DNA from 4 places in the Streptomyces sp. NPDC127119 genome. Region 4 is predicted to be linked to each of the others. Evidence: riboswitches for the same ligand, from Rfam matches in the RefSeq annotation. Region 4 holds a riboswitch; each other region holds the start of a gene.
What was found. A riboswitch is a leader RNA that binds a small molecule or an ion and turns the genes downstream of it on or off. The one in region 4 is predicted to bind cyclic di-AMP.
Positions count from the first base shown of each region.

Region 1 (4,709 bases), on a different contig from region 4:
GGCCTGACGCTGCTGCGCTGCCACCGCCCCGGCCAGCAGGTCGTCGCCGTGGAGGTCCTTCTGGACGCTCCGCTCGAAGCCGAGCCCAAGGGCCTCGACGGCATCGCCACGATCATGGCGCGAGCCTTCTCGGAGGGCACCGACAAGCACTCCGCCGAGGAGTTCGCCGCCGAGCTGGAGCGCTGCGGCGCCACCCTGGACGCCCACGCCGACCACCCCGGCGTACGGCTCAGCCTCGAAGTGCCCGTCTCCCGGCTGCCCAAGGCGCTCGGCCTGCTCGCCGACGCCCTCAGGGCACCCGCGTTCGAGGACGGCGAGATCGAGCGGCTGGTGCGCAACCGGCTCGACGAGATCCCGCACGAGAGTGCCAACCCGGCCCGGCGGGCCGCCAAGGAGCTGTCCCGGCAGCTCTTCCCGGCGGACTCCCGGATGTCGCGCCCGCGCCAGGGCACCGAGGAGACGGTCACCGCGATCGACTCGGCGGCCGTACGCGCCTTCTACGAGAAGCACGTACGCCCCGCCACGGCCACCGCGGTCGTCGTCGGCGACCTCACGGACGTCGACCTCGACGCGCTGCTCGGGGACACCCTCGGCACCTGGACCGGCTCGCAGGCCCAGGCGCGTCCCGTGCCCTCGGTGACCGCCGACGACACCGGCCGCGTGATCATCGTGGACCGGCCCGGAGCCGTCCAGACGCAGCTGCTCATCGGCCGCGTCGGCGCGGACCGCCACGACCGTGTGTGGCCCGCCCAGGTGCTCGGCACGTACTGCCTCGGTGGCACCCTCACCTCCCGCCTGGACCGCGTCCTGCGCGAGGAGAAGGGATACACCTACGGTGTGCGGGCGTTCGGCCAGGTGCTGCGCTCCGCTCCGGACGGGACGGGCATCTCGATGCTCGCCATCAGCGGCTCCGTGGACACCCCGAACACCGGTCCGGCGCTCGACGACCTGTGGAAGGTGCTGCGCACCCTCGCCGCCGAGGGTCTGACGGACGCCGAGCGCGACGTCGCCGTGCAGAACCTGGTGGGTGTGGCGCCCCTGAAGTACGAGACCGCGGGCGCCGTCGCGGGCACGCTCGCCGACCAGGTCGAGCAGCACCTGCCGGACGACTTCCAGGCGACGCTGTACAAGCAGCTCGCCGCGACCGGCACCGTGGAGGCCACCGCTGCCGCCGTCAACGCGTTCCCGGTGGACCGTCTGGTGACCGTCCTCGTCGGGGACGCCGCGCAGATCGAGGAGCCCGTCAGGGCCCTCGGCGTCGGCGAAGTCAGCGTCGTGACGGCCGAGTAGGGATCTGAGGCCGGGCAGGGCCCGCGATCGGGCGGGACACTGTTCACGGCCGGGGCCCGGGTGACTGGACGAGTCACCCGGGCCCTTTTCTGTCCTTCTTCGTCCATGGTTTGTCCGTATTGCAGGGAAGTTGCCTGTCTGCCCTGTGGCATGCGCTACAAAAATGGTGATCCGTTTGTCTATTGAAAGAGGCGCCGCTTAGCGTCGGTCCGGCTGTTCGTCAGGCACTGCGCCGCGTCCGCGGCACCGGACAGTCATCGCCGAGTCCCCGTACGGCGCGAGCCAGGGGAGCCGGGGACCCAGGTCCCTGGGGTGAATCGGACGCCCTTCCCGAAGGGGGTCCGTAGGAGACCTTCCTGCTCCGAACCCGTCAGCTAACCCGGTAGGCGAGAAGGAAGGAAAGGACCAGCCACTTCATGGCGTTCACCCGCGCCACGGGGAAGCACCGTCTTCCCAGCCGCATGACGCGCACCACCCGCAGGACCGTCGGCGTCGCCGCCCTGGCCACCACCGGTGTCGTGGGCACGCTGGCCGCCCCGGCGTTCGCCGCCGAGAGCGAGATCGAGCAGACGGGCCCCCTCAAGGCCGTCACCATGGGCGACTCGGTCGCCCACGAGATCGACGCGCAGGCCGTCGCCCAGCGCCAGGCCGCCGACCAGGCCGCCGCCCGCGAGAAGGCCGAGGCCGCCGCGAAGAAGCGTGCGGAGGAGGCCAGGGAGAAGGCCGAGAAGGAGCGCGAGGCCAAGGCCCGTGCGGCCCGCGAGGCCGAGCGCAAGCGCCTCAACGCCTACACCGCGCCGATCACCGGCTCGTACGTCTCCACGTCCTACCAGGCCGGCGGCGGCATCTGGTCCTCCGGCAGCCACACCGGCATCGACTTCCACGCCGCCAGCGGCACAGCCGTGCACGCGGTGGGCTCCGGCACCGTCGTGGAGGCCGGCTGGGGCGGCTCGTACGGCAACCAGATCGTCATCAAGATGGTCGACGGCACGTACACCCAGTACGGGCACCTCTCGTCCATCGGTGTCTCGGTCGGCCAGACGGTCACTCCGGGGCAGCAGATAGCCCTCTCCGGGGCGACGGGCAACGTCACGGGGGCGCACCTGCACTTCGAGGCGCGGACCACCGCCGAGTACGGCTCCGACATGGACCCGATCGCGTACCTCCGCGGGCACGGCGTGAACGTCTGACCGCACGGCACCCGCCGCCGCGGCTCCGCGCGGCACCGCACCTCCGTCGCAGGCCCCGGCTCACCGAGCCGGGGCCTGCGTGCGTTCGGACGGCTTCCGGTCGCTTTCGTACCGGACGACCGCCTGTTCAGAAGCCCGGTGTGTCCAAAAAATATCCATGGATTCCCGGCTGCCTTCGGAATTTCCCGTTCTCTGCAATAGAGTCACCGAACAAGCGTCAATCGACCGCGTTTCGCGGGGATTAAGGCGGAGGTCCGGTCATGCGTATTCCCGCGCGCTCGGTATGCACGGCGATCCGGGACGACATCGTCGCGGGTGTCTACGAGCGCGGCAGCCGGCTCACCGAAGAACTGCTCGCGCGCCGCTACGGCGTCTCGCGGGTCCCCGTGCGCGAGGCGCTGCGCACCCTGGAGGCGGAGGGCTTCGTGGTCACCCGCCGGCACGCGGGCGCGTGCGTCGCGGAACCCACGGAGCAGGAGGCCGCCGACCTCCTGGAGATGCGCGTGCTGCTGGAGCCGCTGGGCGCCGCCCGTGCCGCCCAGCGGCGCACCGAGGCCCATCTCAAGGTGCTGCGCGGCCTGGTCAGGCTCGGCCAGGAGCGGGCCAGGCGGGGCAACAGCGAGGATCTGCGCTCGCTCGGCGGCTGGTTCCACGAGACGCTCGCGCAGTCCTCGGGCAGCCCGGCGCTGACCTCGACGCTCGGCCAGCTGCGGCACAAGATCGCCTGGATGTACTCGGTCGAGGCGCCCGCGCACCCCGCCGAGTCCTGGACCGAGCACGGGGCCATCGTGGACGCCGTGGCCCGCGGTGACAGCGACCGGGCCAGGGCGATCACGGCGCTGCACACGGAGCGGGCGATGTCCGCGCACCGGCTGCGTTTTCCCGGCGGGGACCGCGCCGAGCGTGTGAGGACTTCGCAACATCCCGTAAACACAGCGGGCCTGCGGCATTAACAGAAGCACCGTATACAAAGAGAGATATTCGGCGGGGCCCTATTTCCGGTGCCCTTTTCTTCCGCGTGCCCTGAATTGCGGAGCACGTCATTTCCGTGTGCGCGGAAGCGGGTGGAGGCGGGCGGAAATCAATACGCCGCAGGCAGGAAAAGAACGGCCCCCGGCCCTGCACGCTCCCGGACGCGCGAACGGCGGAGCCGCGTCGCCCGGGGTGTGGGTGACGCGGCTCCGCCGTACGGGATCCGGGGCGACCGATGGGGTCCGACGGAATCCGGGGAGACCCCAAGAGGTCCCAAGAGGTCCGAGAGGCCCTGAGGGTCAGACGGTCTCGGGGAGTTCGTCGAGGCCCTCGGCGACCAGCTTCGCGAGGCGGTCGAGCGCGGCGTCCGCACCCTCGGCGTCGGAGGCCAGGACGATCTCCTCGCCGCCCTGGGCGCCCAGGCCGAGGACCGCGAGCATGGACGCGGCGTTGACGGGGTTGCCGTCGGCCTTGGCGATCGTCACGGGGACGCCGGTGGCCGTGGCCGCCCGGACGAAGATGGAGGCGGGACGGGCGTGCAGGCCCTCGGCCCAGCCGACGTTGACGCGGCGCTCAGCCATGTGATGCTGCCCTTCAGGTGTCAAGGTTGTCTAGACCAGTGTTCCATACGGTGAACAGTGGGGCGTGCCGTGCGCGGGTGCGGGCCCGGACCGGCCCGGGCCCCAAGACTGCCCCGGGTCCCCGCCGGGCGCGAACCCGCCGTTGTCGGACCCGAGTCGTACTCTGGGCCCCATGCAGACCCCGACGGACCGGCACGAGTACCCCGCTCACTGGGAGGCCGACGTCGTGCTGCGCGACGGCGGCACCGCGCGCGTCCGGCCCATCGCGGCCGACGACGCGGACCGCCTCGTCAGCTTCTACGAGCAGGTGTCCGCCGAGTCGAAGTACTACCGCTTCTTCGCGCCGTACCCGCGTCTGTCCGCCAAGGACGTCCACCGTTTCACCCACCACGACTTCGTGGACCGGGTGGGACTCGCGGCGACCGTCGGCGGCGAATTCATCGCCACCGTACGGTACGACCGCATCGCCGCGGACGGCCGGCCCGCCTCCGCCCCCGCGGACGAGGCGGAGGTCGCCTTCCTCGTCCAGGACGCCCACCAGGGCCGCGGCGTGGCCTCCGCCCTGCTCGAACATGTCGCGGCCGTCGCCCGTGAGCGCGGCATCCGCCGCTTCGCCGCCGAGGTGCTGCCCGCCAACAGCAAGATGATCAAGGTCTTCACGGACGCCGGATACCAG
Region 1 is NZ_JBHXTO010000001.1:17,849-22,557, forward strand. Features, by position in the region: gene ACFVH5_RS00080 (M16 family metallopeptidase) at 1-1,290, shown strand, start outside; cyclic di-AMP (ydaO/yuaA leader) riboswitch at 1,539-1,694, shown strand; gene ACFVH5_RS00085 (M23 family metallopeptidase) at 1,707-2,480, shown strand; gene ACFVH5_RS00090 (GntR family transcriptional regulator) at 2,741-3,433, shown strand; gene ACFVH5_RS00095 (HPr family phosphocarrier protein) at 3,752-4,033, opposite strand; gene ACFVH5_RS00100 (GNAT family N-acetyltransferase) at 4,206-4,709, shown strand, end outside.
Region 1: linked by a shared signal. The riboswitch ahead of ACFVH5_RS00085 (M23 family metallopeptidase) and the one ahead of ACFVH5_RS40405 (peptidoglycan DD-metalloendopeptidase family protein) in region 4 are both predicted to bind cyclic di-AMP.

Region 2 (4,709 bases), on a different contig from region 4:
CGCGGCGCGGGCGACTTCGGCGGTGCCGGTGCCTGTGCCCTGGGCCGGGCCGGGGTATGGGTATCCGCCGCCTTACCCGGCGTACAACCCGTACCGGTCCTGACGTCGTATTGCGCAGTTCCCCGCGCCCCTTGGGAGTGGCGCCGCGGTGCCTGGGGTCGAGTGCCCGGTGCGGGCCGTCTCGGGCTGGGCGCGCAGTTCCCCGCGCCCCTAAAAGCCAAAGCAACAACGCAAGCCCGCCCCAACCCTGCCCCCCGCCCCGCGAGGGTCACTCCGACGCGTGCGTCAGCTTCGTGAGGTCGGTGTCCGTCAGGGTGAGGTCCGCCACCGACAGCAGTGCCGGGAGTTGGGACGGGGTGCGGGCGCTGGCCAGGGGGACGGCGACCGTGGGGCGGGAGGCCAGCCAGGCGAGGGCCACGGTGGCGAGCTCGGCGCCGCGGTCCTGGGCGACCTCGTCGAGCGCGGTCAGCACCCGCTGCCCCCGCTCCGACGCGAGATGCTTGCCCGCCGCACCGGCCCGCGGGCTGTCGACGTCCGCGCCCGCCCGGTACTTGCCGGTGAGGAAGCCCGAGGCGAGCCCGTAATAGGGGACCGCGGCCAGTCCGCCGCGCGAGGCGACCTCCTGCAGCGGACCCTCGTACGTGTCACGCGACACCAGGCTGTACTGGGCCTGCAGCGCCACGTACCGCACCAGCCCCTCGCGGTCGGAGGCGTCCAGGGACTCCTGGAGCCGCTCGGCGGAGATGTTGGACGCGGCGATCGCGCGCACCTTGCCGGAGCGCACGAGCTCGTCCAGGGCTCCGAGGAACTCCTCGACCGGCACGGAGGGGTCGTCGTAGTGGGTGTAGTAGAGGTCGATGTGGTCCGTCCGCAGCCGGCGCAGCGACGCCTCGGCCGCGGCCTTGACGTTCGCCGGGGAGAGGCCCTTGTACGCGGGATGCGCGCCGGCCTTCGTGGCGATGAGGACGTCGGCGCGGTTGCCGCGCGCGGTCAGCCACTCGCCGATGACGGTCTCGGACTCGCCGCCCTCGTTGCCCGGCGCCCAGGCCGAGTACGCGTCGGCGGTGTCCACGAAGTTCCCGCCGGCGGCCGTGTACGCGTCGAGGACGGCGAAGGAGTCGGCCCGGTCGGCGGTCCAGCCGAAGACGTTGCCGCCCAGGGCGAGCGGAAACACCTCAAGGTCGGACGAACCCAGCCTGCGAAGAGAAGTCATGCCAAAACCAACGGCCGAACCGGACGGCCGTATTCCATACTCCGCGACATCGCGGCCCCGCAGGGCACGGACACCGGCTTGCGGATTGAGGCTTTACGGGTTGAGGCCCTTGCCGCGCAGCCAGGCCATCGGGTCGATCCCGGTGCCGCCGGCCGTGTGGACCTCCAGGTGGAGGTGCGCCCCGGTGACGTTCCCGGTGGCACCCACGCGCCCGATGACGTCGCCCGTGCTGACCTTCTGCCCGACGCTGACGCCGATCGACGACTGGTGGGCGAACCACAGCTCCGTACCGTCGTCGAGCGTGAGGACCGTGCGGTAGCCGTACGAGCCGCTCCAGCCCGCCTCGGTGATCGTGCCGCTGTGAATGGCCTTGATCGGGGTACCCGTGGGAGCGGCGAAGTCCAGACCCGTGTGCTGACCGGAGGACCAGAGCGAGCCGGACTGCCCGAAGGTGGAGGTGATCGTGTACGAGGAGGTGGGCAGTGTGAACTGCTTGGCCAGCTCGGCGAGGCGTGCGGCCTCGGCCTTCGCCTTGGCCTCCTCCTCCTTCTTCGCCTTCGCGGCGGCGGCCTTGGCCTTCGCCGCGTCCTGCTCCTTGGCCGCGAGCGTGGCGGCCTTCTTCGCGGCGGCGGCCTCGGCTGCGGCCTGGGCCTCGCGGTCGACCTGGTCCTGCTGGAGTTCGGCCTGGAGCATGATGCGCGAGCGCAGGGCCTCGCCGGCGTCGGCGTTGCCCTCCTCGGCGTCGGCCTCGGTGAGTCCCGCGGCGGTGAGCGCCGTGCTGGAACCCTCGGGGGCCTCGTCGTCGGAGATCAGCGAGCCGACGTTGGGCAGGTCGGGGATCGAGATCGACACCGGCGGCTTGCCGGTCTGCGCGGAGGCCATGCCGCCCGCGCCGACGGCGGCTATGACACCGACGCCCAGAACGGTGGAGCTGCGGGCGAGTCCCCCGCCACGCTGCTTGGCGACGCGGTGCTTGCCGCGGACGGGAACGACGGTGTCCGCGCTGGGATTCCAGGGCTCCCAGGTCTCGTCGTCCCTGCGGGCGCCGAAGGCGAAGGTGTCGGGCTTCTTCTCGCCCGAGGTCTCTCCCGTCACCTCGTCAGGCATGAACGAGGGTGTGGGGGCAGGCCTGTTGAACGCCACGTGGGCGCGCTCCTTTCCTTCCTTCTCGCCTACCGGGTTAGCTGACGGGTTCGGAGCAGGAAGGTCTCCTACGCGCGTCAACCGCGGTGTTCACCACCACGAAAGACACGCGATTCACCCCATGTAGGTGGTTCCCCGGTTCCCTTGCGGGATTCGGCGCGTGCGCACGGAGCCGTCTCTTGTGACGGCTGGGACACCGCGCTGCGTTATCGAACGTTAATAGACTCAGGCACCGGATTCCAAGCTGTTCTTGATGATCGTTACGGCTCCTGGCCTGGACTTAAACGCTGGGAGCGGGGTAAATCGGGCGAGTTGATCGCCATTCACGGGTACGGGTTTTGCTGACGGTGTGTCAGTTGTTATGCGCAGGGGCGTCGTTCGACTACTGCAGGTGATATGGGTCGGGAAGAGCGTCCCGGCTCCCTCACGGCCGGCGAACGGCGAGCAGTGCCATGTCGTCCGTACCGCCGCCCCCGGTGTACCGGAACACGTCGTCCACCACCTCGGCGAGCAGCGCGTCGGGCCCGGCGAACCGGCGCCCGGACAGCCGTGCCGCCGGATCGAAGAACACACCCCGCCCGTCCCGGGCCTCGGACAGCCCGTCCGTGTGGAAGAGCAGCATGGCCCCGCCCGGGAACTCCTCCTCCTGCGCGCGGTCGGGCCAGGCGCCCAGGTCGCCCATCCCGAGCGGCAGCGCGGGTTCCGCCGCGGCGAGCGTGCGTACGGTTCCGTCGCCACGCAGCAGGAGCGGCCCGGGATGGCCGCGGTTGACGAGCCGTACGCGCTGGGCGCCGTGCGGGATCTCGGCGAGCACGGCGGTGATGAAACCCTCGAAGACCTCGACGCTGTCGCGCCGCACCCCTTCGCGCATCAGCGACCGCTCCAGCCGCTGGGCGACCCCCTCCAGCGTGCTCTCCTGTTCGGCGGCCTCCCGGAAGGCCCCGATGACGACGGCCACGGCGGCGACCGCGCCCATGCCCTTCCCCCTCACATCGCCCACGACGAGCCGTACGCCGTGCGGGGTGTCCTGCACGGCGTAGAGGTCGCCGCCGATGAGGGCGTCGGTCTGCGCGGCCACGTACCGGACCGCGAGGTCGAGGCCGCCGGTGCGCGCGGCGGGTTCGGGCAGGACGGCCCGCTGGGCGGCCTCGGCGATCTCGTGGGCGGAGGCCAGCCGGGCGTTGCCCAGGCTCACGAGCCGGTTGATGACGACGGCGAGGCAGGCGACCGTGGCCACGGTCGCGATCTCGGTGATCCCGCTCGCGTCGACGGCGAACCGCACGGTCACCAGCGCCATGGCCGCCGTGCCCGCGACGCCCGTCCACACGGTGGCGCCGAGCGACAGCAGGGGCGCGGCGACGAGCGAGGCGGCCGAGAGGAAGGGCGCGGCGGTGAAGTACTGCGGGGTGAGGACGTCGTAGAAGACACCCGCGACGATCAGCAGTGCGGGGAGCACGCGGACGACCGCGCGGGTACGGGGGTAGAGGCCGGTCCGCTTGTCCGGCGGCGGCCCGGCGGAGCCCGGCGACCGCTGCTCGACCGCTCGACGCCCGATCACGTGTCTCCTGCCCTCGACCACCTCGCTCCGTCCAGGGTTCCGGGACCGGCGGGGCGGGGCGAGCGGACGGGGACCGGGCGAGTGAGCGCCGGCGCGGGGACGGCACAGAGGAACGTAAAACACCTGAGGCCGGAATCCATTGGATTCCGGCCTCAGGCCTTCAGTAGCGGGGACAGGATTTGAACCTGCGACCTCTGGGTTATGAGCCCAGCGAGCTACCGAGCTGCTCCACCCCGCGTCGTTGAGACCACTGTACGCCATTCGCGGGACCCCGCGCACACGGGCAGATGTCAGCCCCGGTTCAGGTGGCGGTTGGGTGCCTTGGCCGCGCTCTCGTGCTCCGGGAGTACGACGACGTCGGCGCCCTCCGCCGCGAGCAGGCCGTTGCCGTCGGCGGCGGCCACGAACGTGTCGGGCTCGCGCCACGCGGTGACGACCCGGCGCACGCCCGCGTCGAGGATCAGCCGGGCGCAGGGCGCGGGCCGCGAGGCGCGGCGGGCGCAGGGCTCCAGGCTGCTGTAGACCGTGGCGGCCGTCAGCCGGGGGTCGTCCGGCGCGATCTTGGCGAGCGCGGCCTCCTCGGCGTGCGAGACGGGGTCGGACTCGCGGGAGTACCCGCGGGCCAGTTCCGTGCCGTCGGCCGCGACGACGACCGCGCCGACGCTGAAGGCGGTCCGCGAGGGCGGGCACTCGGCGGCGAGTTCGCAGGCGAGGGCCAGCCACCGGTGGTCGGCGGCGGAGGGTACAGGTCCGGTGCCGGGCGCGGTGGGCACGTACCGCATGAGCACCACGTCT
Region 2 is NZ_JBHXTO010000110.1:5,900-10,608, reverse strand. Features, by position in the region: gene ACFVH5_RS32950 (PrsW family intramembrane metalloprotease) at 1-103, shown strand, start outside; gene ACFVH5_RS32945 (aldo/keto reductase) at 269-1,213, opposite strand; gene ACFVH5_RS32940 (M23 family metallopeptidase) at 1,307-2,356, opposite strand; cyclic di-AMP (ydaO/yuaA leader) riboswitch at 2,368-2,525, opposite strand; gene ACFVH5_RS32935 (PP2C family protein-serine/threonine phosphatase) at 2,781-3,914, opposite strand; tRNA gene ACFVH5_RS32930 (tRNA-Met) at 4,079-4,152, opposite strand; gene ACFVH5_RS32925 (dihydrofolate reductase family protein) at 4,205-4,709, opposite strand, start outside.
Region 2: linked by a shared signal. The riboswitch ahead of ACFVH5_RS32940 (M23 family metallopeptidase) and the one ahead of ACFVH5_RS40405 (peptidoglycan DD-metalloendopeptidase family protein) in region 4 are both predicted to bind cyclic di-AMP.

Region 3 (4,709 bases), on a different contig from region 4:
GGGTGCGGCGACCCCCGTCCCGTCGAACCCGGTCGCGCTCGCCGCGCCCGCGAGGGCGATGGTGAAGGCGGTGCGGGCCGTACCGCCGCCGAGTGAGCGCTGTCGGGGCTTGCGGTGCGCTGCCACGTGCGATCCACGTTCCTTCCGTAGCCGCCGAGGCACTGGTACGTCCACGGCGGTGGCCCTCAGGGGCTGGTTGCACGTCCGGCGGCAGCCCGCACAGGGGGAGCGGACCGCCGCCGGACCTCTTGGCGGTGGTGCCGACTGCCGCCCTGGCCCGGGCGGTTGTGGTGGGGAGCCGGTCACCTGGGGAAGGACGCTAAACCTCGCGATGCGCCGGTGGTAACGGCATGTACGGAAGTGGTGGCACTCGGCCACGAGGTGACCGGGTGCGACCGTGATCCGGGCCCGGTGCGGGCGACTTGGCGTGGTGCGGTGACCGATGGGCGCGTTGTGGGGGAGCGGCACGTGCGACGGTGCTATAGGCGCAGCCCGGGGCCCGCAAGAGACCCGGGGCGTGGGCCGGTGCGAGGCGGCGTGCGGGAGTCCGGTTAGGGTCCGGGCTCATGGACGTACTCATTCATGTCTTCGTCGCCCTGCACATCATCGGGATCGCCGCCCTGCTGGGCGGCTTCCTCACCCAGATGAAGGCCATGGGCGACGGCACGGCCCGTTTCACCCCCGCCATGCTCCACGGCGCGCTGACCATGCTGGTCACCGGCGCGGTCCTCGTCGGTCTCAACCAGGCCGACGACCAGACCGTCAACAACATCAAGATCGGTGTGAAGCTGGCCCTGCTGGTCGTGATCCTGGGCCTCGTCTACGTCAAGCGTGACGACGAGAAGGTGGAGAAGGGCCTGTTCGCCCTGGTGGGCGGGCTGACCACGGTGAACATCTTCATCGCGCTGCTCTGGACCTGAGCGACCGCCCCGGAGGCCGCCCTGAAAACTGCCCGGGAAGCCGCCGCGGAAGCCTGGAAGCCGGTCCGGAACGCGGACGGGGTACGGCACATGCCTGCCGTACCCCGTCCGCGTTCCGTCCAGATGCAGCTGGGCGCTAGCCCGGCCGCACCACGCTGTGGATCGGCATGTAGTAGATCGACTCCTCGCGGACGTACGCGCCCGGCTTCGGGGCGTGGATCATCATGCCGTCGCCGATGTAGATGCCGACGTGACTGATGTCGTCGTAGAAGAAGACCAGGTCGCCGGGCTGGGCGTTGTCCACGGAGACCGTCGTGCCGGTGTCCACCTGGTCCCAGGTGGTGCGCGGGAGCGTCACACCGGCGGCCTTCCAGGCGGCCTGGGTCAGACCGGAGCAGTCGTACGAGCCGGGGCCGCTGGCGCCCCAGACGTACGGCTTGCCGATCTGGGCGCGGGCGAAGGCAAGTGCCTTGGCGGCCTTGGTGGAGGAGGCGGAGTCCGAGCCCGAGGTGCTCCCCGAGCCTGTGCCCGTCCCTGAACCCGTGGCGGTTCCCGTGCCCTGCGTCGCCGCTTCCTGGCGTTGGCGCTCCGCGTCGGCCGCCTGCTGCCGCGCCAGCTCGTCCGCCTTGCGCTGGGCCTCTTCCTGCTTCTTCCGCTCGATCGCGGCCAAGCGGGCCTTCTCCTCCGCGGTCAACTTCGAGAGGATCTCGCGCGCCTCGGCGAGCTTGCGCTGAACGTCCGCCTTGGACGTCTTCAGCGTGCTCTGCGTCGTGGTGAGCGTCTCCAGGCCCTCGGAGGCCTCCTGCCGCTTCTTCGACGTGGTGGCCCGCTCGGTGACGTACTCGTCGACGGCCTGCTTCTGGCGGGCGGTCAGCCGGTTCATCAGCTGGGTCTGGTCGAAGTAGTCCTGCGGATTGTCCGCGAGGAGGAGGGAAGCGCTGTCGGGGGCGGAGGCTCCCGTGCGGTACTGCGCCGCGGCGAACGTCCCGAGCGCCTCACGCGCGGAGTTGAGCTTCTCCGTACGCTGCGCGACGTCGTCGAGGAGCGTGGCGACGCGCTTGCGCTGCTTGGTGGTCTTCTCCTTGGCGGCGTTGTACTTCTCGGTGGCAGTGCCCGCCTGCTGGTAGAGGTCGTCGATCTTCTTCTGGACTTCCTCCGTGCTCGGCCTGGGCTCCGCGGCCGGCGAGGCGTCCGCCGTCTGGGAGAGCAGGGCCACCGAGGTCAGGGCCGCGGTGGCGAGGGCCGGTGTCCGCAGGCCCAGAGAACTGGGGGGCCGCAACTTGCGGTGTGGCGCCACGAGGGCGTCTCCTTCCGTCATCCGCCTACCGAGTTAGCTGTCGGGTTCGGGCGAGTGCTTCGGAAGGTTTGCCCTACGGTCCTTGTCCCACGAGGGAGTTCGGACCGATTCACCCCAGGATCGGTTGGGTCCCCGGTTCCGGAGGCCACGAGGGCATGCCGGATTCGGCGGAGCCCGCTCGGCCCGGCGTTGTTCGCCGGTGCGGGTCGAGCGGCCTACGCGAAAGTTAGCCAATACGTGTGGCACCTGTGAAGTTTGATGTGCGATATGCCCGATACATTTTCGTGACCTGGACCACGGGTGTCGTCCGCCGACGTCAATTGGTCATGATCTGCTCCGAGTTGTCCCCGAGGGGCACGGGAGCGGGTCGACCGGGTCGCGGAGCGGCGCCCACGCCGACGGGCCGGTTCCGGTCGGCTCAGGAGTGACCTCCAGCAGGCGATGTCCGGTGCGCCCTGTCTCCGCACGGTTATACGGAGCCCAGTCGTACGCGGTTCAGATGCGGGGCGAAATCAGCGCCCTGTGGCGGTACCGCCGCGCACCGCACCGCCGCACACCGCACCGCCGCCGTACCGGCCCCCCCCCCCCCCGCACCGCCGCCTTCCCGGCGACCCTGTGTAGTGGCGTACTCATCACGGGTGAGGCTCTGCCCTTGGCCGCCCGCCCGGGATTCCGCCGAGTTTCCGGGGTGGCGGCCGGGTGTCAGTGGGGGCGCCTAGACTCGGAGAGCGATGAGCAGCCTCTTTGATGACAGCTTCCTGGCGGACCTCAAGCCCTCCCGGGCCCACGAGGAAGAGCCCCCGCCGCCGCCCGAGGACGAGGCGCCGGACCACGGTCCGGACGACCTGTTCGGCGGGCGCTTCGACGTGCCTCCTCCCAGCAGGCCGAGGGACGGCTACTACCGCGACGGCGCCCCGAGGCCCCTGGTGGACCCGGCCGCGCTCCTGGACGGGCTGAACGAGAACCAGCGCGCGGCGGTCGTCCACCACGGCTCGCCCCTGCTCATCGTGGCCGGCGCCGGCTCCGGCAAGACCCGTGTGCTCACCCACCGCATCGCGCACCTGCTGGGCGAGCGCAAGGTGCACCCCGGCGAGATCCTCGCGATCACCTTCACGAACAAGGCCGCGGGCGAGATGAAGGAGCGCGTCGAGCAGCTCGTGGGCCCGCGGGCGAACGCGATGTGGGTGATGACCTTCCACAGCGCCTGCGTACGGATCCTGCGCCGCGAGAGCAAGAAGCTCGGCTTCACGTCGTCGTTCTCGATCTACGACGCCGCCGACAGCAAGCGGCTCATGGCCCTGGTCTGCCGTGATCTGGACCTCGACCCCAAGCGCTTCCCGCCGAAGTCCTTCAGCGCCAAGATCTCGAACCTGAAGAACGAGCTGATCGACGAGGAGGACTTCGCCGCCCAGGCTTCCGACGGCTTCGAGAAGACCGCCGCCCAGGCCTACGCGATGTACCAGTCGCGGCTGCGCGAGGCGAACGCGCTGGACTTCGACGACCTGATCATGACGACGGTCAACCTCCTGCGCGCCTTCCCTGACGTCGCCGAGCACTACCGCCGCCGCTTCCGCCACGTCCTCGTGGACGAGTACCAGGACACGAACCACGCGCAGTACTCCCTCGTCCGGGAGCTCGTCGGCAGCGCCACGGACCCCGTCGCGCACCCCGAGGACGTACCGCCGCGGGAGGACGACCTCCCGCCGGCCGAGCTGTGCGTCGTCGGTGACGCCGACCAGTCGATCTACGCCTTCCGCGGCGCGACGATCCGCAACATCCTCCAGTTCGAGGAGGACTACCCGAACGCGACGACGATCCTGCTGGAGCAGAACTACCGCTCCACGCAGACGATCCTGACCGCCGCCAACGCGGTCATCGAGCGCAACGAATCGCGCCGCCCGAAGAACCTGTGGACGAACGCGGGCGCGGGAGCGCGCATCACGGGCTATGTCGCCGACACCGAGCACGACGAGGCGCAGTTCGTCGCCGAGGAGATAGACCGTCTCACCGACGCGGGCGACGCGAAGGCCGGCGACGTCGCCGTCTTCTACCGTACGAACGCCCAGTCCCGTGTCTTCGAAGAGATCTTCATCCGGGTCGGCCTGCCCTACAAGGTCGTCGGCGGCGTCCGCTTCTACGAGCGCAAAGAGGTCCGGGACGTCCTCGCGTACCTCCGGGTGCTCGCGAACCCCGAGGACTCCGTACCGCTGCGCCGCATCCTGAACGTGCCCAAGCGCGGCATCGGCGACCGCGCCGAGGCGATGATCGACGCGCTCTCCCAGCGCGAGAAGATCAGCTTCCCGCAGGCGCTGCGCCGCGTCGACGAGGCGTACGGCATGGCGGCCCGCTCGACGAACGCCGTCAAGCGGTTCAACACGCTGATGGAGGACCTCCGGACGATCGTCGAGTCCGGCGCGGGCCCGGCGACCGTCGTGGAGGCGATCCTCGAACGCACCGGTTACCTCGCCGAGTTGCAGGCCTCCACCGACCCG
Region 3 is NZ_JBHXTO010000038.1:2,926-7,634, reverse strand. Features, by position in the region: gene ACFVH5_RS18700 (NlpC/P60 family protein) at 1-126, opposite strand, end outside; gene ACFVH5_RS18695 (hypothetical protein) at 567-920, shown strand; gene ACFVH5_RS18690 (NlpC/P60 family protein) at 1,057-2,217, opposite strand; cyclic di-AMP (ydaO/yuaA leader) riboswitch at 2,224-2,397, opposite strand; gene pcrA (DNA helicase PcrA) at 2,949-4,709, shown strand, end outside.
Region 3: linked by a shared signal. The riboswitch ahead of ACFVH5_RS18690 (NlpC/P60 family protein) and the one ahead of ACFVH5_RS40405 (peptidoglycan DD-metalloendopeptidase family protein) in region 4 are both predicted to bind cyclic di-AMP.

Region 4 (4,709 bases):
GCACTACCGGATGCGGGCAGGCACCGACGTCGTCGAGCGCTGGGTGACCCTCGCCAACGAAGGGCCCGCCCTGGAGGTGCTGCGCGCCGACTCCGCGACCTGGACGCTCCCGCAGCGCGACGGGTGGCGGCTGTCCCAGCTGCACGGACGGTGGGCGGCCGAGTCCCGGCTCGTGCGCTCCGAGCTGACGTACGGCGAGAAGATCATCGGCAGTCGGCGCGGGCACACCGGGCACCAGCACCTGCCCTGGGTGGCCCTGGACGCGGACGGCACGGCCACCGAGGAGCTGGGCGAGGTCTACGGCTGCGCGCTCGCCTGGTCGGGCACCTGGCGGATCGCGGTGGCCCAACTGCCCGACGCGCGCGTGCAGATCACCGGCGGGGCCGGGTACGACGACTCGGGCCTGCTGCGGCTGGAGCCGGGGGAGACCTTCGTCACTCCCGTCTTCGCGGGGCTGTGGAGCGACGGCGGCTTCGGCGGGGCGAGCCGCGCCTGGCACGCGTACCAGCGCGCGTACGTGATCCCGGACGCGGAGCAGGACCGGCCCGTGCTCTACAACTCCTGGGAGGCCACGGAGTTCGACATCTCCGAGGAGCAGCAGCGGGCGCTCGCCCGCCGGGCCGCCGGGGCGGGCGTCGAGCTGTTCGTGGTCGACGACGGCTGGTTCGGGGCGCGCACCAGCGACCGGGCCGGCCTCGGCGACTGGACGGTCAACCGGGACCGCTTCCCGGGCGGACTGAAGCCGCTGAGCGACTACGTGCACGGGCTCGGGATGCAGTTCGGCATCTGGGTCGAGCCCGAGATGGTCAATCCGGACAGCGAGCTGTACCGCGCGCACCCGGACTGGGTGCAGTTCCAGCCGGGACGAAAGCGGACGGAACTGCGCAATCAGCTCGTGCTCAACCTCGCCCGCGAGGACGTCCAGGAGTACCTGTGGGAACAGCTCGACGCGCTGCTCTCCAGTGCCCCGATCGACTACGTGAAGTGGGACTTCAACCGCGCCTTCACCGACGCGGGCTGGCCCGGCGAGGCCTACCCGCAACGGCTGTGGGTGGACCATGTGCACGCCCTGTACAAGCTGTTGGACCGGCTGCGGACCGCCCACCCGGGTGTCGCCTTCGAGTCCTGCTCGGGCGGCGGCGGCCGGATCGACCTCGGGATCATGGCCCGTACGGACCAGGTGTGGACCTCCGACAACACGGACCCGCTCGACCGGCTCGCCATCCAGCACGGCTTCAGCCAGGTGCATCCCGCGCGGGCCATGGCCGCCTGGGTCACCGACAGCCCGAACACACAGCTCAACGGACGTGTCAGCTCGTTGCGCTTCCGCTTCGTGAGCGCGATGGCCGGGGTGCTCGGCGTCGGCGGCGACCTCACCCGCTGGACCGAGGAGGAGCTGGCCGAGGCGCGGACCTGGGTGGAGCTCTACAAGGAGATCAGGCCCGTCGTGCAGGGCGGCGAGCTCCATCGGCTGCGGGCGCCGCAGGGCGGACTGAGCGCCGTCCAGTATGTCCGTGACGGCGAGGTCGTCGTCCTCGCCTGGCTCCAAGCCCAGCACTACGGTGAGCCGGCCCTGCCGGTGCGGCTGCGGGGCCTCGACCCGTCGGCATCGTACGAATGCCTCGAAACGGGTGAAGTCCACCGAGGCGCGGTGCTGTTGCACCACGGGTTGCGGACGGGGCTGCGGGGAGACCTCGATGCGTCAGTTATCCGGCTGCGTCGCATCTGACTGTTGTGTCCGTAATGGAGCCTTCGTTCCAACTCGCGCCGGAGTGAAGGCTCCTGGGGCGGTCCTTGGTGAGCAGCGTCATATCCGTGACGTTCCGCTGTCGCCATGCTCACGTAAGTCCGCTTTGTTTGCAGGGCTTTAACAAGCGGTGGATAGACCGCATTCACACAGGGTGACCGGTATTTCGGTCGAGGATCAAGAAAACGGGGCACACAGGAAACCCCCAAGCTTGTTTGCGCCTCTTCATGTCGCTTACGTTCACCTCCAATCCGGACGGACGCCCAATCCTGCCGCCGCCCGGAATCCGCACTCACCCGTACGTGGCAGGAGCGGGGGACCCACAGGTAAGACGCCTGTTCCGGTCTCCGGAACGGCTTGGGGTTAAGTCGTGCGAAAGCACGGCCGGGCATCTCCAGCTCGCACCCGACAGCTCACCTCGCAGGCGCCGGAGAGGAATTCGTCATGCCCGCGAAGGGTAAGCACCGCCGTCCCAAGTCCCAGCGTTTCTCGCGTTCCATGGCCGTGGCCGGAACCGGGGGCGCGGCTCTCGCCCTCCCGCTGCTCGGCGCCGCCGGAGCGCACGCCGCGACTCCGCAGACCGCCGCCGATTCCGTGGCGAGCGCCGCGAACGTCTCGAACATCGCGAGCAAGTCCGCCGCCGCCGCTCCGACCGCCGAGAAGCAGGCCGAGGCGAAGAAGGCCGAAGCGAAGAAGGTCGCGACCAGGACGTACGCCGTGCGTTCGGGCGACTCCCTGTCGAAGATCGCCGACACGCAGGACGTCAGCGGTGGCTGGAAGAAGCTGTACTCGGACAACCGCACGTCCATCGGCGGCGACCCGTCCCTCATCCACCCGGGCCTGAAGCTCGCCCTCGGCGGCAAGGCGGCGGCGTCCAGCTCCGACTCCACCGCCTCCAAGTCGTCCGACAAGGCCGCCGAGAAGCCCGCGGCCAAGAAGACGACCACGGCGTCCAAGGCGGCGGACACCTCGACGGCCACCGGCTTCACGCTGCCGGTCACGGGGGCGTCCATCGGCACCTCGTACAAGATGTCCGGCAGCATGTGGTCCAGCGGCTACCACACCGGTGTCGACTTCGTGGTGCCCACCGGTACCGCGCTCAAGTCCGTCGGCGTGGGCACGGTCGTCTCCGCCGGATGGGGCGGCGCGTACGGCAACCAGGTCGTCATCCAGCTCGCCGACGGCCACTACGCCCAGTACGCCCACCTGTCCTCCCTCTCCGTCTCGGCCGGTCAGACCGTGACCGGCGGACAGCAGGTCGGCCTCTCGGGTGCCACGGGCAACGTCACCGGCCCGCACCTGCACTTCGAGATCCGCACCACCCCGGACTACGGCTCGGACGTGGACCCGCTGGCGTACCTGCGCGCCAAGGGCGTCTCCGTCTGACGCCCTCCGGCGCTGTCTGACGCGGACTGACGCCCACGGGCGTCGACCGACGTCGGCCGATGTGAATCTCCGAAGGCCGGACCCTGTGATCCCCGGGGTCCGGCCTTCGGCATGTCCCGGGCCGGACGGCTGCTCAACGGCTGACAGGGGCGGGCGGGGGCGTGTCAGGCCCCCGCATGGTTCAGGGCGCGCACGAACTGCTCCGTGAGCTGCTCGGTGTCGAGGCCGTCCGCGCCGCGTCCGGTCAGGATGTGGAAGAAGGGCGGGCCGATCAGGAGCGCGGTCGCCTGTTCGAGTGAGAGCGCGGTGCCGCTCGGCTTCCGGACCGCCTCCACGACCTCGGCGGCGCTCTCCCCGAGGATGTCGTGGGACGCGAGCAGCGCCGCGACCTCCGCGTCGTGCTGGGCCTCGCCCATGAGGGCACGGTAGGCCGCGCCCGCGTCGGAGCGGGCCAGGAAGCCGACGAGGGCGTCGAGATAGGCCTTGAGGTCCTTGCGGGGATCGCCGCTGCGGGGCACGGACAGTTCCTGCCGGGCGTCGATGGCGCTGGCCTCGTAGAGAACCTCCGCCTTGTTCGACCACCAGCGGTACACGGTCTGCCGGCCCACGCCCGCCCGCTCGGCGATGCCCTTCATGGTCAGGGCCGCGTACCCCACCTCCACCAGGAGGTCGTCGACGGCGTGCAGCACGGCGGCCCGTGCGCTCTCACTGCGGGGCCGACCGCGGCCACTTCCATCCACCATGCCGCAAGTCTATACGAGTCACGGTGTCTCGTATGTGTTATCTTTACGGTGCACGGTGACTCGGAAGTGAGTGCCCGGGCCTGCCTCGACCTGTCCCGGGACGGGCCTGTCGGGCGGTGTCCGGCCGTGCTTCGTGTTCCGTGATCCACGACAGGAATCGAGAGCCATGACGTCCACACTGGAAGGCACCCTGCGCCCGGCGCGGCGGTCCGGGACCGTGCTCGCCTGCGTGAGTGTGTGCACCGCCCTGGTGGTCGGATTCGTCGCCGCGATCAACCTGGCGGTGCCGCAACTGGCCGCGAGTTCACTGCGACCGACGTCGTCGAACCTGCTGTGGATCGTCGACGCCTACGTGGTGGTCTTCGCCTGTCTGGTCATCCCCGCCGGTGCGGCCGGCGACAAGTTCGGCCGCAAGGGCGTCCTCATGGCGGGGCTCGGCACGGTCGCGTTCGGCGCCGTCGTGTCGGCCGTGGCGCCGAACGTGCCGATCATGCTGACAGGGCGTGCCGTCACGGGCCTCGGCGCCGCCTGCGTCCTGCCGAACTGTGTCGGCATCCTCCTGCACGCCACCGCCCCCGAGCGGCGCCCCCACGCGCTGGCCGTGTGGGCGGCGGCCTCCGGCGTCGGCGGCGTCGTCGGCAACGTCGGAGGCGGGGCGGTGCTGAGTACGAGCTCCTGGCGCACGCTGTTCCTGTCGGTCGCCCTCATAGCGGTCTGCTGCCTGGCGTGGACGGCCCGGACCGCACCGCGCAGCGCCCGCTCCGAACGCACCCTCGACGTGCCCGGCACGCTGCTGTTCGTGGCGGCCGTCGTGGCACTGCTGGCCGCAATCA
Region 4 is NZ_JBHXTO010000188.1:2,288-6,996, forward strand. Features, by position in the region: gene ACFVH5_RS40400 (alpha-galactosidase) at 1-1,729, shown strand, start outside; cyclic di-AMP (ydaO/yuaA leader) riboswitch at 2,014-2,187, shown strand; gene ACFVH5_RS40405 (peptidoglycan DD-metalloendopeptidase family protein) at 2,192-3,133, shown strand; gene ACFVH5_RS40410 (TetR/AcrR family transcriptional regulator) at 3,298-3,876, opposite strand; gene ACFVH5_RS40415 (MFS transporter) at 4,043-4,709, shown strand, end outside.